Regions from separate parts of the Rahnella variigena genome, predicted to be linked through region 2. Evidence: predicted binding sites of a transcription regulator. Region 2 holds the regulator's gene; each other region holds the start of a gene.

Region 1 (8,180 bases), 3.2 Mb from region 2:
GGTCATCAGTGAATCCGGCATTAATACTTACGGGCAAATTCGTGAGCTCAGCCGCTTCGCCAATGGTTTCCTGATTGGCAGCGCGCTGATGTCAGAACAAGATTTGTCCGCTGCCGTGCGTCGTGTGCTGCTCGGTGATAATAAAGTCTGCGGCCTGACCCGCGCTGAGGACGCCAAAGCGGCGTACGACGCCGGTGCCATTTATGGCGGACTGATTTTTGTCGAAACCTCACCGCGTTTCGTCACACAAACGCTGGCGAAAGAAGTGCAGAACGGCGCGCCGCTGAAATATGTCGGCGTGTTCCGCGATGAAACCGTCAGCACAGTGGTACAAACCGCAGAGATTCTGAAACTGACCGCCGTGCAACTTCACGGCGATGAGAGCCAGGCCTATATCGATGAACTGCGCGCAGCGCTGCCGGAAGCCGTGCAGATCTGGAAAGCGCTGAGCGTCAAAGAAACATTGCCCGCGCGCGACCTGAACCACGTGGATCGTTACGTGCTCGACAACGGCAAAGGCGGCACCGGTTATCGTTTCGACTGGAGTAAACTGGCCGGTCACGATCTGAGCAATACGTTACTCGCCGGTGGCCTGAGCGCTGATAACTGTGTTGAAGCCGCACAGCTCGGTTGTGCAGGTCTGGATTTCAACTCCGGTGTTGAAAGCGAGCCGGGCATCAAAGATGCCGAAAAAATTACCGCCGTATTCCAGACATTGCGGGCGTACTAAGCCGCACGCAATGACGCAAAAATTGACAGACAGGACGGAATAACATGACTTTACTTAATCCCTACTTCGGCGAATTTGGCGGCCAGTATGTTCCGCAAATTCTGATGCCTGCGCTGGTTCAGCTGGAAGAAGCCTTTGTCAGCGCACAGCGCGACCCTGAGTTTCAGGCTGAATTTATTGATTTGCTGAAAAACTACGCAGGTCGCCCGACGGCGCTGACACTGTGCAAAAACCTCACCGCCGGTACTAAAACCAAGCTGTATCTTAAGCGTGAAGATTTGCTGCACGGCGGCGCGCATAAGACTAACCAGGTGTTGGGTCAGGCATTGCTGGCAAAACGCATGGGCAAAACAGAAATTATTGCTGAAACCGGTGCCGGCCAGCACGGTGTGGCATCGGCTCTGGCCTGCGCCCTGCTCGGTCTGAAATGCCGGATTTATATGGGTGCCAAAGACATTGAGCGTCAGTCGCCAAATGTGTTCCGTATGCGCCTGATGGGTGCGGAAGTGATCCCGGTACACAGCGGTTCATCCACGCTGAAAGATGCCTGTAACGAGGCACTGCGTGACTGGTCCGGCAGCTATGAAACAGCCCACTACATGCTGGGCACCGCAGCAGGCCCGCATCCGTATCCGACTATCGTGCGCGAATTCCAGCGCATGATCGGCGAAGAAACCAAATCCCAGATGCAGGAACGCGAAGGCTGTCTGCCGGATGCGGTGATTGCCTGCGTCGGTGGCGGTTCCAATGCCATTGGCATGTTTGCAGATTTCATCGACGACACCAGCGTGAAACTGATTGGTGTTGAACCGGGCGGTCTGGGTATCGAAACCGGACAACACGGCGCGCCGCTTAAACACGGTCACGTCGGCATTTATTTCGGCATGAAAGCGCCAATGATGCAGACGTCTGAAGGTCAGATTGAAGAGTCCTACTCGATTTCAGCCGGTCTGGATTTCCCGTCTGTCGGCCCGCAACACGCCTTCCTCAACAGTATCGGCCGTGCAGAATATGTGTCGATTACCGATGATGAAGCGCTGGATGCCTTTAAAGAATTGTCCCGTCATGAAGGGATTATTCCTGCGCTGGAATCCTCACATGCGCTGGCTTATGCGTTGAAACTGATCAAGGAAACGCCAGAGAAAGAACAAATCCTGGTCGTGAATTTGTCAGGTCGCGGCGACAAAGACATTTTCACCGTACACGACATCCTGACTGCCCGGGGAGAAATTTAATGGAACGTTATCAGCAATTATTCAAGCGTCTGGAAAGCAAAAAAGAAGGCGCGTTTGTTCCTTTCGTTACGCTGGGCGATCCGGGCGTTGAGCTTTCCCTGTCCATCATCGACACGCTGATTGAAGCCGGTGCGGATGCGCTGGAACTGGGGATCCCGTTCTCTGACCCGCTGGCTGACGGCCCGACGATTCAGAATGCTAACCTGCGCGCTTTCGCAGCGGGTGTGACACCGACGCAGTGTTTCAATATGCTCGCACGCATTCGTGAAAAGCATCCGGACATTCCGATTGGCCTGCTGATGTACGCCAATCTGGTGTTCCACAACGGTATCGAAACCTTCTATCAGCGTTGCGCTGAAGTGGGCGTCGATTCTGTGCTGGTGGCCGATGTGCCGTTTGAAGAATCCACGCCGTTCCGCGCCGCTGCATTGCGCCACGGTATTGCGCCAATTTTCATCTGCCCGCCAAATGCGTCGGATGACTTGCTGCGTGAGATTTCTTCTCATGGTCGCGGCTACACCTATTTGCTGTCCCGCGCTGGCGTTACCGGTACGGAGAAGCGCGCGCTGACGCCGTTAAATCACATGGTTGATAAGTTGCGGGAATACAATGCCGCGCCACCATTGCAGGGCTTTGGTATTTCTGAACCTTCACAGGTGAAAGAAACGCTGGCCGCAGGCGCAGCCGGTGCGATTTCCGGTTCAGCGACAGTGCGTATCATCGAAAACAACCAGCATCAGCCTTCTGAAATGCTGGCTCAGCTTTCCCGCTTTGTCAGTGAAATGAAGGCCGCAACCCGCGCATAACCTTCTCTAAAACAGAACCTCAGTCATACAGTGACTAAGGTTCTGTTTCTTTTAATTTCTTACTTTTTTTTACCCCGCTTAATTTGTATTACCCATTTCAATAATCCAAACTAAAATTACTCAGCAGATCAATGATACTGTACGTGAGAGAGATATCATCTGCTCAGTTAAACGTTTGTTTCTTTTGGTTTTATAACAAATCATGGAGAGTTATTTTATGAAGCTATTCAAAACATTGTCCGCATTCTGCATGGCAGCCGTTGTGGTCATGGCCGTTGCCGCGTGTGCACCGACTAAAAAATCAGAAGGAACCGGTGGTTACATCGATGACACTGTTGTCACAACAAAAGTAAAATCAGCCCTGCTGGCCGATAAAACGATTAAATCCACTGAGATTAGCGTCGAGACCTTTAAAGGCCGCGTGCAGTTAAGTGGTTTTGTGACGTCAACAGCGGATGCAAACCGTGCGGTAGAAGTGACGCGTGGCGTTGCAGGTGTACGTTCGATTGAAAATGATATGCGGGTGAAATAAGCCCGCGAATGCGGTATACGCAAATGCGGTAAACTGAAAAGCGAAGAGGCGCCGAAGCGCCTCTTTTTTTTGTGTTTTGTTCTTTAAAATCAGAAACGATAGCCGACGCCAAACATAAAGACCCACGGATCGATCCGGGTGTTGATGTTTTGCTGCTCACCACCGGCTTTGAATTTAACTTCCGTATCAATATCCATCCACCACACAGACATGTTGATTAACCAGTTGTCGTCCAGGTTGTAATCCAGACCCGCCTGCGTTGCCACGCCCCATGAATCTTTGACGCTTAAATCAGACAGCCCGGCATCACGCCCGGTCTGGTTGAAATCCGTGTCATAGAACGTGGTGTAGTTGATACCCACACCGAGGTAAGGACGCAATTTGTCCTGTCTGTCACCGAAGTAATACTGCGCCATCAATGAAGGCGGCAACTGCTTCACTTCTGCGATTGTCCCGGTACTTTGCAAACCGACTTTGTGCTGGAACGGCGTCGCGGCCAGCAACTCCATGCCGATGTTGTCGGTGAACATGTAGCCCAGCGTTAAGCCCATCTGGGTATTGTTGTTGATATTAAATGACCCCAGACCCAGCACGTTATCCGAACCTTCTGTCGGACGTACCGTGGCGGTGCCTACGCGAAAAATCACATCCCCTGCCTGATGTGCGCTCGCGACTGCCGGAAATGCCGCTGCTGCGACTAATGCCCAATATGCTGCTTTCATTGTCCCTTCCCTTTGTGTGGATTATTTATCAACCGCGCGAATGATACCTACTCTTTGGTATGGTTTGATCAATGCGAGATCACATCTTTAAAACAAAAAGTAAGAAAATGCATCTTCCGCAAAGCGATCTAAATCTATAAAAACAAAGGAATTGATCTGCATCAAAAATGAGGGGGTTTTGTAGATTTGTTAACAGGTGTAATCTCAGTTGCTAAAAAAATAGCGTTGCGTAATTTGCATACACAAGTTGGTTTTAAAATGGTGCCGTGGGTTGAATACGAATTTACTGGCGATTGTTCTCAGTCACCTCAGCGACGTTTACGCAGAGATTCATCAGGCAGACTGACAGGAAATCAGCGCAAAACTATCGGCGGAGTATATTTAAAGGGTACAATCCCCGCCTTATTGATTTTTGCTTTTTGCCAAGGAGCGTCCATGTCTATCACGGCCAGTACGTTGTACCGTGACAGTTATAATTTTATGCGTAATCAGATGAGTAGCGTTTTGGCGCTCTCGGTTCTGGCCGCATTAATTACCGTCATATTGAGCTGGGTTTTAAGTCCTTCCGCTAAGCAGATCGATGCTATCGGCCAACTGATGAGCAACATGACCGGCATGAGCGTCGGCGATATGATGGGTTATATCGAACAGCAAATTACTCCGGAGCAGCAAAGCGCTATTTTCCGCTATAGCCTGGCAGCACTGTTTTCCACTCTGGCCGGCAACGTCATTCTGGTCGGCGGCGTATTAACGCTTATTCAGCTGGTTTCTCAGGGCGTACGCGCCAGTGTCGTTCAGGTGATGACTGCTTCACTGCCGGTTCTGCCGCGTCTGGCTATTTTGCTCTTCATTTACAGCGTGATGTTCCGTATCGGGCTGGCACTGCTGTTTGTTCCTGCTTTCCTGATTGCGATTGCATGGGCGTTATCCCCGGTTATCGCGTGCAAAGAGAACACGGGTGCCTTCAAAGCGATGCGCCTGAGTACACGTCTGGCCTTCTCAAATGTACGTCTTGTGGCACCGGCTGTGATGTTGTGGATTGTGGCACAAGTGGTTCTGATGCTGTTTGTCGGCGTTCTGAGCGCACTCAATCCGATGATTGGCGCCGTTATTCTCGGCGCAGTCAGCAATATAATCAGTGCATTTATGCTGATTTATCTGTTCCGTCTTTACATGAAATTACATGCATAATATAGACATACGTTTTTAAGGGGCGCTCCGGCGCCCTTTTCTTTTGTCCGTGAAATGAATCCGGTATAGTCATCCCATACATAAAACATGGAATGAAGTATGAAGCAGCTCCTCGATTTTCTCCCCCTGATTGTCTTTTTTGTGGTTTATAAGCTTTACGACATCTTTGTCGCATCAGGCGCGTTAATCGCTGCCACCGCGTTAGCATTAGTGATCACCTGGGTTCTGTACCGTAAAATCGAGAAGATGACGTTAATCACCTTCGCGATGGTGGCGGTTTTCGGCACCCTGACCCTGGTTTTCCATAATGATGAATTCATTAAATGGAAAGTGACCGTGATTTACGTCCTGTTCTCCGGCGCATTGCTGATCAGTCAGCTGGTGCTGAAAAAGCCGTTAATCCAGCGTATGTTGGGTAAAGAGCTGACATTGCCGGATCACGTGTGGAATAAACTGAACATCAGCTGGGCGATCTTTTTCCTGCTGTGCGGCCTGGCGAACATCTATGTCGCCTTCTGGTTGCCACAGAATATTTGGGTCAACTTTAAGGTCTTTGGCCTGACAGCCCTGACACTGGTATTTACGCTGTTAAGTGGTATCTATATTTACCGGCATATGCCGGATGATGAAAAAAAATAAGCATTTTTTTGCACGGGCCTTTCTTTGAAAGGCCTTAATCTTTTGACAGTGTGAAGCCCAATACATGAACGAAAAACATAGCTTACCCAATGGTGAAATGGTGTTGCGTACGCTGGCGATGCCCGCTGACACCAATGCAAACGGTGATATTTTTGGCGGCTGGCTGATGTCACAGATGGACATGGGCGGTGCGATCCAGGCGAAGGAAATCGCTAAAGGTCGCGTCGTGACGGTTCGCGTTGATGGCATGACATTCCTCAAGCCGGTCGCGGTCGGTGATGTGGTGTGCTGTTATGCCCGTTGTATCCGTACCGGCAACAGCTCGATTACCATAAATGTTGAAGTCTGGGTGAAGAAAGTCTCTTCTGAACCTATCGGACAGCGTTACAGAGCCACTGAAGCGGTCTTTACCTATGTCGCCGTGGATGACGAAGGCAAATCGCGTCAGTTGCCGGATGGACGCAGTAATTTCAGCGTTGATTCAGACGGTGTTTCTCAGGACTGAGTGATTTCCTGAAATGCTGAAAAACGAAAAGGTCGCCTTGAGGGGCGACCTTTTTTATTGTTCTGAACGTCAGAATCCGCAGCAGGTGTTACTCCACGCTGCTGCCGCCTTTGATTTTGAACACCAGATTAACAATCAGGTTGCTCGCCGCTTTAGGCTCATAACGCCATTTGTTCATCGCCTGCTTCACTTCACGCTCAAACATGTTGCGCGGTTCGGCTGACAACACGCGGATATTCTGCACGCGACCGTCACTGTCTACATCAAACTGCACACGTACACGGCCTTCGATACGCAGAGCCAAAGCACGTGCCGGGTAACCAGGCTGCCCGCGTTGCAGCGGACGTGGCCCGCTGTCACTTTTTGCATTGGTTGACGCTGGCGGCTGACTGAACGGTTTGTTTACCGGCTGATTGCTGGTCACCGGCGCGGTTTGGACTGTTTGCGTCGGTTTTTCTACCGGACGTTCAACAGGCTTAACCTTTGGTTTCACCACGGGTTTTTTAACCGGTTTCGGTTTGGGTTTCGGTGGTTCAGGGATCACCACGGCTTCTGGCGGAGGTGGCGGTTCAGGCACCACTTCCGGCTCAGGCTCGGGTTCAGGTGGCGTCGGTTCAGCCTGAGGCGGCGGCGGAGGTGGCGCAAAATCAGCGGGATTAACCATCGTCACGCTCATCACCTTTTGTTCCTGCGTCGGCAATTTGATCGACTCACCGACTGTCATATACAAAACGCCGGCGATAACAGCGACATGCAAACTGACAGCAAGCGCAACCGGAATCGTAACCTTGCGGATAAATCTAAACTTTTTTAGCGGCATAATGATTCATTTTCCCCGTGAAGCCGCAAGTTTAAATGTAAATAGCAATCATATTCAACACCGAGATGACAACTATTCTCAAATAACCTTTGCTTTGATCCTACGCAAAGCACTTTCCCCGGACTTCAGGTTTAGCTATGTTAATTCTGCAAAACGCTCTGGCAGCACCTGAACGCTGCAAATCGCTCTATAAAACCCAATTAAAGGTGACTCATGCTTTACGTTATTTATTCTGAAGATGTTTCGGATTCACTGGAGAAACGTGCCGCTGCCCGCCCTGCGCACATCGAACGCCTGAAAAAATTGCAGGAACAAGGCCGCGTATTGATCGGCGGCCCGACTCCGGCCATCGACAGTGAAGATCCGGGCGCTGCCGGTATGACCGGCTCCGTACTGATTGTTGAATTTGAAACGCTCGAAGACGCCAAAGTGTGGGCCGATGCTGACCCTTATGTCGCCGCTGGTGTCTATAAATCAGTCATCGTCAAACCGTTCAAACGCGTATTCTGATATTTTTCGGGCAGTCTTCGGGCTGCCCGTCGTTTCCTGTGCCCTGTCCTCTCTCCTGCTTTAATCAACTTTACTTTTGCTTACGCCAGTTGATTGTCTAACTTTCCGGATAGCCAATAATTTACCTGCGTAATTTTTATCAAAAGCGAATGGAGAACCGGATATGCAATGTCCTGTATGCAAAGAAAGCCAGCTGGTGATGTCTGAACGTCAGGGGATCGAGATCGACTATTGCCCGGACTGTCGCGGCGTCTGGTTAGATCGCGGAGAGCTGGATAAAATCATCGAGAAGTCCGCCGCGCTACAACAGACGGCACAGGTACAAGCTCCTCAGGAGCAACGGCCTCAGCCAGTACGTTATGACGAGCGCGACCGCCGGGACGACAATCGCCATCATGGCAATTACGATAACCGGGGTCATTACTCGTCGCATAAGCCGTATAAAAAGAAGAGTTTTCTTTCTGAGTTGTTCGACTGATTTCTGCCCGCT
Region 2 (8,180 bases):
TGTCGCAGGTCAGAACGCCGCTGCTGATTATCCATGCGAAAGACGACCCGTTTATGACGCCGGAAGTGATCCCGAAAGCCGAGGATTTGCCGGCTTGCGTGGAATATCAGTTAACTGAACATGGCGGGCATGTCGGCTTTGTTTCCGGCAGCTTACGTCATCCGCAAATGTGGCTGGAACAGCGCATTCCGGCCTGGATCGCCCCGTTTTTAGAAACAAAGACAGAAACAAAGAAAAAGGAAGCAACAAAGTGATTATTCCCTGGCAGGAACTGGACGCCGAACTGCTCACCAGCGTGGTGGAATCCTTCGTATTGCGCGAAGGCACCGATTATGGCGAGCAGGAGCGATCTCTGGAACAGAAAGTCGACGACGTAAAACGTCAGCTGAAAAGTGGCGAGATCGTGCTGGTCTGGTCAGAACTGCATGAAACGCTGAACATTATGCCGCGCGGTCAGTTCCGCGCCGGACAGGAAGAAAACCCGCAAGACTGGTAAACACGATCATAAAATGGATTTGGACAGCCTGTCCCTCTGCGAATAATTATGGTAACAATGGGATTAATTATGCGCTTTGTTTCCGCCTGCCCTGAATGACCTGAAGGGCAATATGGCGTGACGTTTAAGGAGTAAGCCCGACTATGTCAGCAAAACATCCTGTTATAGCAGTTACCGGCTCCAGCGGAGCAGGCACCACCACCACCAGCCTGGCATTTCGTAAAATATTTCAGCAGCTTGGCCTGCGTGCCGCTGAGCTGGAAGGCGACAGCTTTCACCATTTCACCCGCCCTGAAATGGATGCGGCAATCCGCAAAGCCCGTGACCTCGGACGTCACATCAGCTATTTCGGACCGGAAGCCAACGACTTTGGTCTGCTGGAAAAAAGTTTTATCGAATACGGTAAAACCGGTACCGGTCGTTCGCGCAAGTATCTGCATACTTATGACGAAGCGGTTCCCTACAATCAGGTGCCGGGCACCTTTACGCCGTGGCAGGCGCTGCCGGAACCGACTGACATTTTGTTCTACGAAGGCCTGCACGGCGGCGTTGTCGCAGACAAAATTGACGTTGCCGCGCAGGTTGATTTACTGGTCGGCGTGGTGCCCATCGTTAACCTTGAATGGATTCAGAAACTGGTGCGCGATACCGGCGAGCGCGGACATTCCCGCGAAGCAGTGATGGATTCTGTAGTGCGTTCGATGGATGACTACATCAGTTACATTACGCCGCAGTTCTCGCGCACGCACATCAACTTCCAGCGCGTACCGACAATCGATACTTCCAACCCTTTTGCCGCTAAAGCCATTCCTTCACTGGATGAAAGCTTTGTGGTGATCCACTTCCAGGGGCTGGATGACATTGATTTCCCGTATCTGCTGGCGATGTTGCAGGGTTCGTTTATCTCGCACATCAAAACGCTGGTGGTGCCGGGTGGAAAAATGGGGCTGGCGATGGAACTGATTATGGCGCCGCTGGTGCAGCGCCTGATGGAAGGGAAAAAGATCGAGTAACGGACTCAGGCGTCGTTCATCAGCAACTGAAGGATAAACCCGACATGCAGCGCGACGCCAGTCTGTAACGCCTCTTCATCGAGACGAAAACGCGGATTATGTACGCCGTAAGTCGCGCCAATTTTTTCATTCCCGCTGCCAATAAACAGAAAACACCCCGGCACTTTTTGCTGGTAGGAAGAGAAATCCTCTCCGCCAAACAGCGGCTGAGTAACTTCGCGCAGCGCCTGCGGTCCCAGCGTTTTTTCAATCACCTGACGCGCTATCGCACAGGCCTCAGGATGGTTGTGACCGTTCACATAGCCGCGTGTCCAGCGCAGTTCGTATGTTGCGCCATGCGCTGCAGTAATTCCGGAAATGATCTGCTCCATCACCTGCGGCACCTGTTCGCGCACGTTGCTGTGATGCGTCCGCAGCGTTCCGGCGAGCTTCACCCGCTCCGGGATCACGTTATAACTTTCGCCCGTCTGGAAGGTTGCGATAGTCAGCACCGGCACCTGAAGCGGATCAATACGGCGCGCCACAACGTTTTGCAGTGCGGTGACGACTTCCGCGCCGATCACCACCGGATCGATACACAAATGCGGCATAGAACCGTGGCCGCCTTTGCCGGTAATGGTGATGTCGAAATTATCCGTTGAGGCACAGAATACCCCCTCTTTCAGCCCCACTTCACCGGTCGGAGAATTAGGCATCACGTGAAGGCCGAAGATTTTCTCAACGCCATCCAGCACGCCTAAATCCACCAGTTCCTGCGCCCCGCCCGGTGGCACTTCTTCAGCATGCTGGAAGATAAACCGCACAGAACCATGCAACTCAGACTGACATTGAGTCAGCACTTTTGCCGCACCCAGCAACATTGCGGTGTGAGCATCATGACCACAGGCGTGCATCACGCCGGGGACCGTTGAGCAGAAAGGTTCATCGTTCTCTTCCTGAATCGGCAGGGCATCAATATCCGCCCGCAGCGCATATACCGGCCCCGGATGCGCCCCTTTCAGATCGGCAATCACGCTGTTGGGCGTCAGATGTGTCAGGGTCAGACCGCCGAAACTTTCCAGCTGCTGAGTAATGTATGCCGCCGTTTTATGCTCCTGAAAAGAGAGTTCAGGATGGGCATGAATATGTCTGCGCCAGCGCAGGACGTCCGCTTTGACTTCAGCCAGCATTGCTTCGAAATTAAAAGTCACCACTCTTCTCCTCAGTTAAGCCACATCGCGCATTGGCGCACGAGGTTTTATTGCCAGCGGCAGGATAGCCAGACCGGCCACCACCATCGCCAGCGCCAGAAATACAAACGTAGAAAGGTAACCGTGGCTGGCGGTGATGAGATATCCCATCGCAATCGGCGCCACAAATCCGCCGAGAGTCCCGCCGGTATTAATGATCCCCATCGCCGCGCCCATGACGTCAGAAGGCAGGCGTTTCATCGGCAGCGTAAAGACGGTCACAAAGGACGCCATCAGGAAAACGTAGCCGAGGAACAGGAACAACCCGGCCGTAACCGCCGATGCCGACGTAAACACCAGCCAGATACACAACGCACTGAGCAGTGCGCAGCAGAAAATCACTTTCGGCTCTTTGCCCTGCATATAGCGTCCGACCAGCCAGCCGGTTGCCAGTGAAGAAATCCAGATACCCAGCCCGCCGGTCGCGACCACCATGCCTGACACGTCGAGTGACATACCGCGCTGCTGGACGAGATATTTTGGCAACCACGCCATCAGGCCGTAAGACGGAATGTTGATGCAGAAAATTGAGACAAACAGCAGCAGGACAATCGGGTTTTTCAGCAACTCCCGATAACCAGTTTTCGCGCCGGTACGGGCTTGTGCTTCCGGCGGATTGGGCACAAAAATCACAATCGCTACGGCGATGGCAAAAGCCAGCAATCCGAGAATGGAGAACGATCCGCGCCAGCCAAGATGATCCAGGCTGTAAACCGCAATCAGCGGTCCGGCAGTCATCGCCAGTCCGGCGGAAGACAGCAAAATCGACTGCGCAAAGGTTCGCTTCTCAACTGCGAAATTAGACACTACCGCTTTGGCGCAGGACGCAGGATAGCCGGAATGGCCGACGCCGGAGAGAAACCGGAACGTGACCAGTAATCCCAGGCTGAGGCCCAGCGTTCCGAAACACAGCGCGAAGCCGCCCAGCAAGAACAGCGACATACCGAGCACTTTTTTGTAGCCGAACCGGTCATTCAGCCAGCCCGCGGGGATCTGAAACAGCGAATAGGCCAGGAAGAAAATACCGGTGATATACCCCAGCTGTTCAGGTTGCAGATTAAATTCGCGCTCGATGGGCAGCAGCGCAAAACCCATCACTGTTTTATCGATATACACCACGGCATAACCGACAAATAGCAGGAAGATCATCAGGGAACGACTTTTCATAGCGGATATCCCTTTTTGTTATCACCACGTCAGATTTTCTCACTGCCGGATGAATCGTAAAATGCGACATGCATCACGTAATCAACTGAATAACAACATATTATTTTTCGCGATCCTGACGCTATCAGCTTTACAGCGTGACCATAAGATGCAATTTTTGGGCGGGTGATGCTTTTTACTGATAGGGATCGTGATGCGCTATTTGCCGAAATTACAGCAACTGAAGGTTTTCCAGCAGGTTATCCGCAGCGGCAGTATTCGCGGCGCGGCGCGGGCGTTGAATCAGTCACAACCGGCGGTCAGCAGAACATTGCGTGAACTGGAACAAACGCTCGATACGCAGCTGATCGTGCGTGGCAATCAGGGGATGACGCTGACCGAAACGGGGCGGGCATTTGCACAGCGTATGCAATTTATCCTCGAAGAGCTTGAGCGCGCCGCCGATGAAATTCGCCAGATCGAACAATATTCGCAGGGCTCCGTCGCCATTGGATTTTCATCGCTGCTGGCGCTGACGGTTTTTCCCGGACTGGCAGGAGAATTTAAGACGCAGTTTCCGCAGTCCAAACTGCTGATCAAAGAAGGGCAACTTTCCACGTTATTACCTGCACTGCGCGAAGGGAAACTGGATTTCGCGGTCGGTACCGCCGGGCCGGGATTTCCGCTGGAAGATCTGGTACGTGAGCCACTGTTCAGCGCACCTTTCTGCGTTATCGCCCGGCGTGGACATCCGCTGGCGGGCGCCACGACCTTCGAAGAATTACAAGATGCGCGCTGGCTGTTGCCCGAAACGGATATGGGGTATTACCAGCAAATCAGGTTATCGATGGGAGGATTTCATCAGCCGGCAGCGGAAATGCCGGTGCATACAGATTCGGTGGTGTGCGGGCTAAATATGGTGTTGCAGTCTGATTATCTGACCATTGTGGCGCGGGCGATGAAAGCGCCGTTCGGGCTGGAAGACAGGCTGAGTATGCTCAATATCGATACCCTGCCGCAGGCAGAATACTGTGTGCTTTACTCGCAAAAATCGCCGCTGACGTTTGCCGCGCGGCGATTTTTGGATTTATTGCGCAGCCAGTGCCACGCGTATGACTGGTCGTAACTTATTCGACGCTGATCACTTCAAAGCTGTGCGTGATGGTCGCCGCTTTGCCGAGCATCAGGGACACCGAGCAATACTTTTCCGCAGACAGGCTGACGGCACGTTCAACAATCTTATCGGTGAGATCTTTACCGGTGACGATAAAATGCAGATTGATGTGCGTGAACAGGCGCGGCGCTTCTTCGCGGCGTTGTGAGGTCAGCTTGACTTCACAATCACGCACGTCGTTACGGCCTTTTTGCAAAATAGACACCACATCAATCGCGCTGCAACCGCCTGCGGACATCAGCAGCATTTCCATCGGGCTGGGTGCTTTATCGCCCGCATTACCATCCATAGAAATCTGGTGGCCTGACGCTGACTCGCCTAAAAACGTCAGCCCTTCTACCCATTTTACGCGTGCGTGCATGAACTATTCTCCCGGTGAATAAACTCGTCGAATTCCGCTCCCAGAGTACCCTTTCACCTAAAATCTGGCAACGTAACCCGATCGCCATCATGCTGAAGCGAGACAACAGAAGACAGCATTGCAAACCTGTGCTACAAACAAAGCCGAAACATACTTTCCAGTGAATTGCGGTGACGGTTTTCGCGGTTTAAGAACAGAACCCACGGTGATAACGGCAATAATCAGGCTGTTTCACTCCGACACCCGCTTGCAGCATTTCTGGGGAGTTATATGCTGAAAGGGCGCTTTTGATTTTGAAGTGCCATACAGGGAACTCTGAGCCCTGTGATTTTGGGCAGCGATAACAACAGAGGATAATAGCAAATGGTTCTCGGCAAGCCACAAACAGACCCGACTCTCGAATGGTTCCTGTCTCACTGTCATATACATAAGTATCCTTCTAAAAGTACGCTGATTCACCAGGGTGAAAAAGCCGAAACGCTTTACTACATCGTGAAAGGGTCAGTTGCTGTCCTTATCAAGGATGAAGAAGGCAAAGAAATGATACTGTCCTACCTTAACCAAGGTGACTTCATCGGCGAGCTGGGACTCTTCGAAGAAGGTCAGGAACGTAGTGCGTGGGTTCGTGCAAAAACTGCCTGTGAAGTGGCTGAAATTTCTTATAAAAAATTCCGCCAGCTGATTCAGGTTAACCCGGATATTCTGATGCGTCTTTCCGCGCAGATGGCAAACCGTCTGCAAGTGACGTCAGAGAAAGTCGGCAACCTGGCCTTCCTCGACGTAACAGGGCGTATCGCTCAAACTCTGCTTAATCTGGCTAAACAGCCTGATGCGATGACCCATCCGGACGGGATGCAAATCAAGATCACCCGTCAGGAAATCGGCCAAATCGTCGGTTGTTCACGTGAAACAGTCGGACGTATTCTCAAAATGCTGGAAGATCAAAGTCTGATCTCGGCACACGGTAAAACGATTGTCGTTTACGGCACACGTTAATCCCTTAAAAATCGGCGCGGCAGAACACTGTCGCGCCTTTTTTATGGGCTAAGCTTTATCCATGACGCTATGGCGAAGACTGTTTTACCATCCGGAAGTTAACTACGCGCTGCGCCAGACGCTGGTGTTGTGCCTGCCCGTTGGTATCTGCTGGTTGTTCGGCAATCTGCAAATGGGGCTGCTGTTCTCTCTTTGTCCTGCCTGCTGCAACGTCGCGGGCCTGGATACTCCGCATAAACGCTTTTTCAAACGCCTGATAATTGGCGGAACGCTCTTTGCCATGAGCAGCATTCTGCTGCAAGTGATGCTGGAAAGCTGGCACATTCCCCTGCCACTCATCATGTTGTCGCTGGCATTACTGCTTGGCGTAACCGGCGAAATCAGCCCGTTGCATGCGCGGCTGTTGCCCGGCGCGCTGGTGGCGACCATCTTTACACTGAGTATGGTCGGCGTTCGCCCGATATGGCAGGCGCCGGTGCTTTTCGCCGCCGGTACGGCCTGGTACGGATTATTTAACTGGGCGTGGTTTCGCATATCGGAAGAACAGCCGATGCGCGAAACGCTCAGCCAGCTCTATCTGCAACTCGCGGATTACTTCGAAGCTAAATACAGCCTGCTGACGCAACACACCGATCCTGAAACCGCGTTACCCCCGTTGCTGACGCGCCAGCAGCAGGTCATCGACCTGATTGCCCTGCTCTATCAGCAACTGCACATGCTGCCGCAACACGGCCATCATCATCACCATAAAAGACTGTTTCAGCGTTTTCAGGTCGCGCTTGATTTGCAGGAGCACATCACGGTGAGCCTGCATCAGCCGGAAGAAGTGCAGAAGCTGGTGGAAGAAAGCCACGCCGAAGCGGTTATCCGCCGTAATGCGCAGGTGATTTCCGCCCGTCTGCGGGTCATCGCCGACGACATTCTTTATCACCGTTTATCCGAACGGTTTACGATGGCCAACGAGCTGGCCGCGCTGGAGAAAATCGCCGCGCGCAATCCTGAGAATCCGGTCGGCCAGTTTTGCTACTACCACTTCAGCCGCATTGCACGCCTGCTGCGGACACAGCGCCCGTTGTACAAACGTGACCTGATGAACACTCAGCCGCGTTTACCCTTCTGGCCGGCGCTGAAAAGCTATCTTTCCTTCAAATCTGTCGCCCTGCGCAATGCCGCCCGTCTGGGGATCATTCTGGCGATTGGCAGCAGCCTGGGGCTGTTCTTTAATCTGCCCAAGCCCTACTGGATTTTGCTGACCATCATGCTGGTGAGTCAGAACGGTTATAACGCCACGCGCGTGCGGATCCAGCACCGTGCGCTGGGCACGCTGGCCGGATTGCTGATTGCCGCCGGTTTGCTGAAGCTGGAATTACCCGAAGGCATCACGCTGATGTGTATGCTGATCGTCACGCTGGTGTCGTATACGGTGCTGCGTAAAAACTACGGGCTGGCGATGGTCGGCATGACCGTGACGGCGGTATATACCCTGCAACTGCTGGCGATGAACGGCGTGCATTTTCTGGTACCGCGGCTGGTGGATACGCTGATCGGCTGCGCGCTGGCGTTCGGCGGCACCATCTGGCTGTGGCCGCAATGGCAGAGCGGATTACTGCGTCAGAACGCGCACCAGGCGCTGGAAACCTATCAGGATGCTATCCGCTTACTGCTTGAGGAAAATCCGGATACCTCGAAGCTTGCTTACACCCGCATGCAGGTCAATCAGGCGCACAACAAGCTTTTCACGTCACTGAATCAGGCGATGCAGGAG
Region 3 (8,180 bases), 3.4 Mb from region 2:
GTCGGGCCTTCGGCAAACAATGCGGCGGTAGCAATGGTCATCGCGGCATCTGGAATATGGTTCATGTCCATGTCGATGCCTTTCAGCTCGCCACGGGTACATTCAATGTAGTCATCAGCCCAGTGAATGGTTGCGCCCATTTTTTCCAGCACATCTGCAAAACGGATATCGCCCTGCATACTGTTTTTACCGATACCGGTCACGCGAACCGTGCCGCCTTTGATCGCAGCTGCGGCCAGGAAATAGGACGCGGAAGACGCATCGCCTTCGACCAGATAAGAACCCGGGGACACATATTGCTGACGACCTTTAATACTGAGTTTCTGATACTGGTGGTTTTCCACTTCAATACCGAAGGTTTTCATCAGGTTAAGGGTAATGTCGATATAAGGTTTGGAAACCAGATCACCTTTAATCTGAATCGTCGTGTCGTTGTCTGCCAGCGGAGCTGTCATTAACAGCGCAGTCAGGAACTGGCTGGAAACGCTGCCATCAACACTGACGTCGCCACCACTAAAACCACCGCGCAGACGCAGCGGCGGATAATTTTCCTGCTCCAGATAATCAATCTGCGCGCCGCCCTGACGAAGTGCATCCACCAGATGACCGATCGGACGCTCTTTCATGCGCGGCTCGCCGGTCAGCACGACATCTTGTTCGCCCAGACATAACGCCGCAGCCAGCGGACGCATTGCGGTGCCCGCATTGCCCAGAAAAAGTTCCAGACCTTTAGCGTTGGAAAAAGCGTGGCCCAGACCATCAATTTCGCATTCGGTACGATCCGCCGATAAACGATGCGTAACGCCCAGTTGCGTCAGTGCGGTGAGCATATGGCGAACATCGTCGCTGTCGAGCAGGTTAGTCAGGCGGGTAGTGCCCTGTGCAAAAGCAGCCAGTAAAAGTGCGCGGTTGGAAACACTTTTTGAGCCAGGTAAATTGATGCTGCCGTTAACCAGTGCAACGGGTTGTAATGTCAGGGATTCCACTCTTTCTCCAATTCTTCTTTTCATAAAATGACCCCGGACATTGAGCCGGGGTCATTTTTAAGGCTACTTACTTAAGCATTCTGCGGGCCCGAAAGCCAGCACGCTTAGCCGTGGCGTTTTTCAAACTCTGCCATGAAGTCGGTCAGTGCTTTCACGCCTTCAATCGGCATCGCATTATAAATAGATGCACGCATACCACCAGCCACACGGTGGCCTTTCAATGCCTGCAGACCGGCTTCCTGCGCCTGATCCAGGAAAAGTTTGTCCAGAGAAGCATCAGCCATCTGGAAAGGAACGTTCATCCACGAACGGTTTTCCGCAGCCACCGGGTTACGGTAGAAACCGGTACGGTCGATAGCACCATACAACAGTTCGGCTTTCGCGCGGTTGCGTTTTTCCATTTCACGCAGACCACCTTGCTCTTTCAGCCACTTGAATACCATGCCTGATAAATACCACGCGAAGGTCGGCGGGGTATTGAACATAGAGTCGTTCTCAGCCAGCACGGTATAATCAAGAATGGAAGGCAATTCAGTGCGCGCTTTACCCAGCAAGTCTTCGCGAACGATAACCAGTGTCAGGCCGGCAGGACCGATGTTTTTCTGTGCGCCGGCATAAATCACACCAAAACGGCTGACATCAATTGGGCGGGAGAGAATGCAGGATGAGTAATCCGCAACGACGATTTTGTCACCAAAATCAGGCATTTCGTCGATAGCGATACCATCGATAGTTTCATTTGGGCAGTAATGAACGTAGGCAGAATCTGCATTCAGCTTCCATTCATTCATTGGCAGAATGCCACGTTTACCGTCAACGGTCGTCGTGACATCAATAACATTCGGTGTGCAATATTTTTTCGCTTCGTTGACTGCGCTGTGAGCCCAGTAACCACCATCAATATAATCGGCTGAGGATTTATCACCCAGCAGGTTCATTGGCACAGCAGCAAATTGCGCGCGTGCGCCGCCGTGGCAAAAGAGCACTTTGTAGTTCGAGGGAATATTCAGCAGATCACGGATATCCTTTTCGGACTCTTCAGCAACCTGGATAAACTCCTTACTGCGGTGACTGATTTCCATCACCGAGGTACCCAGTCCGTGCCAGTTACAAAGTTCCTGTTCTGCACGACGCAACACTTCAGCCGGGATCATTGCCGGACCTGCACTAAAATTATAAACCTGAGTCATTTCCCCTCACCACTTCTCTGAGACAGCCACATAGTTGCCTTTAATTTACCGGTTTTATCATTGGAAACAAGCCATCTGTAACGGTTATTCCTCATGACCTGATAAAGCGCGTTGAGATCTGCGTCACAAGGTTATTTACTCCCTGGAAAGCTGATTTAGCAGGATTATCTGTTCACACCCGCACAGTGCTCAGTGCTCTCACCCAGGTGATATTCTGACACCGTGGGCAGGTGGCTTTTTCACCTACTTTGAATGACTTAATCAGGCTGCACCGATGGCAGGCATAGAGCCCGCTGGTCATCATCAGGGTTTCGATATCGATATAATCTTCGGGTAAAACCGGCAACCCCGGCTCCACATCGTCTTCCTGACGGAAGTAAACGCTCAGGCCGCCATTGGCTTCCAGAAAAGCCAGCCGGACCTGTCCAAGATGTTCGACACCTTTTTGGCGCAACTCCATATAAAACTCGCCTTTGGTAATATTTTCCCTCGCCATGGTTTCCCACTCGAACATACCGTCGCGAATAATGATCAGCGGTTTGCCTTCCATCCAGTTCTGAAAATGGCGGCTTTTATCCATCAGCCAGGTAGAAAGACGGTAAAGCAGCAGGATGGAGAAGAAGACCGCAAACACCGGCAGCAAAGGTACATCGTCATAGAAAGTGACGTCACCGGCCGCAGAGCCCAGCGTCAGAATAATCACCACTTCGAATAAAGAAAGCTGGTTGACCCCGCGACGCCCGGTGAGTTTCAGAAATATAAACACCACTACAAAGATGAAAAAACAACGGAATGTTACCTCTCCCAGATACTCCAGAGGGAACTTATCCAGTGTCATACGTTTGATATCAAAAGCCTGCATAGATGCCTCACGGGAAGTGAAAACAGCGGCTTACGGACCGCGGATTTACAGACAAGCTTAGCGCGTTACAACGCGATTACATTCTTAACACGAATACATGGAGCTAATACGCAAAACCCCGTATCATTGCGCGTTTTTAGCACGCTCAAAAGTGAACTCAATGACGCAAACTTTTATTCCTGGTAAAGACGCGGCGCTGGAAGACTCCATTTCCCGCTTCCAACAAAAACTCACCGATCTCGGCTTTAATATCGAAGAAGCTTCTTGGCTGAATCCGGTTCCCCACGTCTGGTCAGTGCACATTCGCGACCGCGACTGCCCGCTGTGCTTCACCAACGGTAAAGGCGCCAGCAAAAAAGCTGCTCTGGCTTCTGCTCTGGGTGAATATTTTGAGCGTCTGTCGACCAACTATTTCTTCGCGGATTTCTATCTTGGCAAAGACATCGCCAATGGCGATTTCGTCCACTATCCGAATGAGAAGTGGTTCCCGCTGCCGGAAGATGACAGCCTGCCAGCTGGCATTCTGGATGAACGTCTGCACGATTTTTATGACGCTGAGAAAGAACTGGTTGCCAGTGATCTGATCGACCTGCAATCCGGCAATCCTGATCGTGGTATCTGCGCCCTGCCGTTTACCCGTCAGTCAGATCTGCAAACCGTTTATATTCCGATGAACATCATCGGCAACCTGTACGTTTCCAACGGGATGTCCGCGGGTAACACCGCTAATGAGGCGCGCGTTCAGGGTCTGTCCGAAGTCTTCGAGCGTTACGTCAAAAACCGCATCATTGCAGAATCCATCAGCCTGCCAGAAATTCCTGCTGAGGTTCTGGCGCGCTATCCGGGTGTGGTTGAAGCCATCGCCAAACTGGAAGAAGAAGGTTTCCCTATTCTTTCTTATGACGCCTCTCTGGGCGGCAATTATCCGGTTATTTGTGTGGTTCTTTTCAACCCGGCGAACGGCACCTGTTTCGCTTCCTTTGGTGCGCACCCGGATTTCGGCGTGGCACTGGAACGTACCGTCACTGAGCTGTTGCAGGGCCGCAGCCTGAAAGATCTGGATGTCTTCACTGCACCGACCTTCGATGACGAAGAAGTGGCCGAGCACGCCAACCTTGAAACTCACTTCATCGATTCAAGTGGTCTGATTTCGTGGGATATGTTCAAACAGGACGCAGACTATCCGTTTGCAGACTGGAGCTTCAGCGGCACCACTGAAGAAGAATTCGCCACTCTGATGGCTATCTTCGATAAAGAAGATGCTGAAGTGTATATCGCTGATTACGAACATCTGGACGTGTATGCCTGCCGCATTATCGTTCCGGGCATGTCCGACATCTATCCTGCAGAAGATCTGCTGCTGGCAAACAACAGCATGGGTGCGCATCTGCGTGACCAACTGCTGGCGTTGCCGGACAGTGACCTGCCAAAAGAAACCTATCTTGAGATGATCACTCAGCTCGATGATGAAGGTCTGGATGACTTCACCCGCGTACGTGAATTGCTGGGCATTGCCAGCGGTAAAGACAACGGCTGGTACACGCTGCGTGTCGGTGAGCTGAAATCTATGCTGGCACTGGCCGGTGGTGATTTGGATCAGGCGCTGACCTGGGCTGAATGGGCGCATGAGTTCAACTCTTCCGTCTACAGCGATGAGCGCAACAACTATTACCGTTGTCTGCAAACTCTGCTGCAATTGTCCCTGGAAGAAGATCGCGAACCCGCACAGTACTACAACGCCTTCGTGAAAATGTACGGTCAGAAAGCGGTTGAAGATGCTTCTGCAGCTATCAGCGGTGAAGTTCGTTTCCATAGCCTGTTTGCAGTTGATCCTGAACTTAAAGCATTGCCAGCCCACCAGGCGCTGCTTGGCGCATACGAAAAATTGCAAGTCGCAAAACGTCGTCACTGGTCGAAAGCGTAATCAAACGGACATGATGAATTGATTAAAGCCAGCGGGATTTCCTGCTGGTTTTTTTATTTATACATTCAACGCAGATCCTGCGCATGTGCTGCTCTCTTTGTCCGCAAAGGTTTGACTCAGCCATTAAAATGACGTGTAATTCCGCGCGAAATAATGTGCTTTTGGCGTTTTTACGACAAAAATATGACACTTATTTTTATGCATTTTTTTATGGGTTAAATCAAAGTGAAATTTACAGACTAAAAATAGTGATATTAATTAACATTAAAGCCTTATTATTAACCCGAAAGTAAAAATAATTTTGAGCACCCTCAACTTTATTTGCAAAAATTAAAATGTTTTTATATCAGCATTTTCAATGAGTTAACACCAAAACCACCCCTTCAGTAGTACGCCGAAAACCACCAAAAACCGCCTCGTATGATCCACGTCAATTTTTACGTTATACTGCTTTGCTAGTATCTCGTTGCGCAGTGCATAGCCCTGAATAAGAGAGTTAATGTGAAAGCTGACAACCCCTTCGATCTCATTTTACCCGCCGCTACAGCAAAAGTTGCTGAAGATGCCGGCGTTTATAAAGCCACCAAACAGCCGTTAAAAACATTCTTTTTAGCCATTACTGCTGGCGTCTTTATTTCTATTGCTTTTGCTTTTTATATCACCGCCACCACAGGCACCGGAACCGTACCTTATGGTCTTGCAAAACTCGTCGGGGGCATCTGCTTCTCACTGGGTCTGATGCTGGTCGTAGTGTGTGGCGCTGACCTGTTCACTTCCACTGTGCTTATCGTGATTGCAAAAGCCAGCGGTCGTATCACCTGGGGGCAATTGGCGTGCAATTGGGTCAATGTCTATATTGGTAACCTGATTGGCTGCCTGTTCTTTGTGGCTCTGATTTGGTTCTCCGGTGAATACATGGTCGATAATGGCTTGTGGGGCCTCAATGTCTTGCAAACCGCTGACCATAAAATGCATCACACATTTATCGAAGCCGTATGTCTTGGGATCCTCGCTAACCTGATGGTTTGTCTGGCGGTATGGATGAGTTACTCCGGCCGTAGCTTGATGGACAAAATGTTCGCCATGATTTTGCCAGTGGGTATGTTCGTCGCCAGCGGCTTTGAACACAGCATTGCCAACATGTTCATGATCCCTTTAGGTATCGTAGTGAAAAACTTTGCGACACCAGAATTCTGGCAGGCTGTCGGGGCAACACCGGCACAATTCGCAGAACTGAACATCTCTAACTTTATCATCGACAATCTCATCCCTGTGACCATAGGTAACATCATCGGGGGCGGTTTGCTGGTAGGGTTAACGTACTGGGTTATATATCTTCGCGATGAGAAGCACCACTGATACAACGTGGCAGTCTTGTTACGACAGTTTTACTCGTGATTTTTAAAGAAATCCAAATTAGAAGGTAGGTGCAAAATGTCCAAGCTCAATGAAAAATTGACCAACGCATGGCAAGGTTTTAGTGCTGGTGAATGGCAGAATGGCGTAAACGTCCGTGACTTCATTCAGAAGAACTACACACCGTATGAAGGTGATGAGTCCTTCCTGGCTGGCGCTACCGAAGCGACAACCACCCTGTGGGATAAAGTAATGGATGGTATCAAACTGGAGAACCGCACTAAGGCTCCTGTTGATTTCGATACTGACGTTGCCTCTACCATCACTTCTCACGATGCCGGTTACATCAATAAATCTCTGGAAACTATCGTTGGTCTGCAAACTGACGCGCCATTGAAACGTGCTCTGATCCCATTCGGCGGCATCAAAATGGTTGAAGGTTCATGTAAAGTTTATGGCCGTGAACTGGATCCAGCGCTGAAAAAAGTTTTCACTGATTATCGTAAAACGCACAACCAGGGCGTATTTGATGTTTACACCAAAGACATCCTGAACTGCCGTAAATCCGGTGTTCTGACTGGTCTGCCAGATGCGTATGGCCGTGGCCGTATCATCGGTGACTACCGTCGCGTTGCACTGTACGGTATCGACTTCCTGATGGCCGATAAATACGCACAATTCCAGTCTCTGCAAGACGACCTGGAAAATGGCGTAAACCTGGAAATGACCATCCAGCTGCGTGAAGAAATCTCTGAACAACACCGTGCACTGGGCCAGATTAAAGAAATGGCTGCTAAATACGGTTGCGACATTTCTGGTCCTGCGACTAACGCACAGGAAGCTGTACAGTGGACTTACTTCGGCTACCTGGCTGCAGTTAAATCTCAGAATGGCGCTGCAATGTCCTTCGGCCGCGTATCTACTTTCCTTGACGTGTTCATCGAACGTGATATCAAAGCAGGCAAACTGACAGAAGAACAAGCTCAGGAACTGATTGACCATTTGGTCATGAAACTGCGTATGGTTCGTTTCCTGCGTACACCTGAGTATGATGAACTGTTCTCTGGTGACCCAATCTGGGCAACTGAATCTCTGGCAGGTATGGGCGTTGACGGCCGTACTCTGGTTACCAAAAGCAGCTTCCGCTTCCTGAATACCCTGTACACTATGGGGCCTTCACCTGAGCCGAACATGACCATCCTGTGGTCTGAAAAACTGCCAATGAACTTCAAAAAGTACGCAGCGAAAGTGTCTATCGATACCTCATCTGTACAGTATGAGAACGATGACCTGATGCGTCCTGACTTCAACAACGATGATTATGCTATCGCTTGTTGTGTGAGCCCGATGGTTGTGGGTAAACAAATGCAGTTCTTCGGCGCTCGTGCAAACCTGGCAAAAACCATGTTGTACGCAATCAACGGCGGCGTTGATGAAAAAATGAAAATCCAGGTTGGTCCTAAAGAAGCACCAATGATGGATGAAGTCCTGACCTTTGATAAAGTCATGGACCGCATGGATCACTTCATGGACTGGTTGGCTAAACAGTACGTGACTGCGCTGAACATCATTCACTACATGCACGACAAATACAGCTACGAAGCATCGCTGATGGCTCTGCATGACCGTGACGTTTATCGCACCATGGCGTGTGGTATCGCAGGTCTGTCAGTTGCTGCTGACTCCCTGTCTGCTATCAAATACGCAAAAGTTAGCACCATCCGTGACGAAGACGGCCTGGCTGTAGACTTCAAAATTGAAGGCGAATATCCACAGTTTGGTAACAACGATTCTCGCGTAGATGACATCGCTTGTGACCTGGTAGAACGTTTCATGAAGAAAATTCAGAAACTGCGTACCTA

The links. Region 2 encodes CRP, which controls carbon source genes, mostly activating them, when cyclic AMP is high. Its sites were predicted from a motif close to ATGTGANNNNNNTCACAT; they were not measured.
Region 1: the regulator CRP is predicted to act here: its motif matches at 4,175-4,192, upstream of ompW (outer membrane protein OmpW).
Region 3: the regulator CRP is predicted to act here: its motif matches at 2,288-2,305, upstream of serC (3-phosphoserine/phosphohydroxythreonine transaminase).

What each region holds. Positions count from the first base shown of each region.
Region 1 is NZ_NSDJ01000001.1:3,522,880-3,531,059, forward strand. It holds gene trpCF (bifunctional indole-3-glycerol-phosphate synthase TrpC/phosphoribosylanthranilate isomerase TrpF) at 1-730, shown strand, start outside; gene trpB (tryptophan synthase subunit beta) at 775-1,965, shown strand; gene trpA (tryptophan synthase subunit alpha) at 1,965-2,771, shown strand; gene CKQ54_RS16330 (BON domain-containing protein) at 2,989-3,303, shown strand; gene ompW (outer membrane protein OmpW) at 3,393-4,025, opposite strand; gene CKQ54_RS16340 (YciC family protein) at 4,461-5,216, shown strand; gene CKQ54_RS16345 (septation protein A) at 5,316-5,855, shown strand; gene yciA (acyl-CoA thioester hydrolase YciA) at 5,920-6,360, shown strand; gene CKQ54_RS16355 (energy transducer TonB) at 6,449-7,180, opposite strand; gene CKQ54_RS16360 (YciI family protein) at 7,394-7,690, shown strand; gene CKQ54_RS16365 (TFIIB-type zinc ribbon-containing protein) at 7,854-8,168, shown strand.
Region 2 is NZ_NSDJ01000001.1:354,549-362,728, forward strand. It holds gene CKQ54_RS01785 (hydrolase) at 1-254, shown strand, start outside; gene CKQ54_RS01790 (YheU family protein) at 251-496, shown strand; gene CKQ54_RS01795 (phosphoribulokinase) at 640-1,509, shown strand; gene CKQ54_RS01800 (amidohydrolase) at 1,515-2,699, opposite strand; gene CKQ54_RS01805 (MFS transporter) at 2,715-3,905, opposite strand; gene CKQ54_RS01810 (LysR substrate-binding domain-containing protein) at 4,099-5,010, shown strand; gene CKQ54_RS01815 (OsmC family protein) at 5,012-5,419, opposite strand; gene crp (cAMP-activated global transcriptional regulator CRP) at 5,783-6,415, shown strand; gene CKQ54_RS01825 (YccS/YhfK family putative transporter) at 6,477-8,180, shown strand, end outside.
Region 3 is NZ_NSDJ01000001.1:3,708,686-3,716,865, forward strand. It holds gene aroA (3-phosphoshikimate 1-carboxyvinyltransferase) at 1-986, opposite strand, end outside; gene serC (3-phosphoserine/phosphohydroxythreonine transaminase) at 1,091-2,176, opposite strand; gene CKQ54_RS17140 (DUF421 domain-containing protein) at 2,349-3,038, opposite strand; gene ycaO (30S ribosomal protein S12 methylthiotransferase accessory factor YcaO) at 3,199-4,962, shown strand; gene focA (formate transporter FocA) at 5,464-6,321, shown strand; gene pflB (formate C-acetyltransferase) at 6,397-8,180, shown strand, end outside.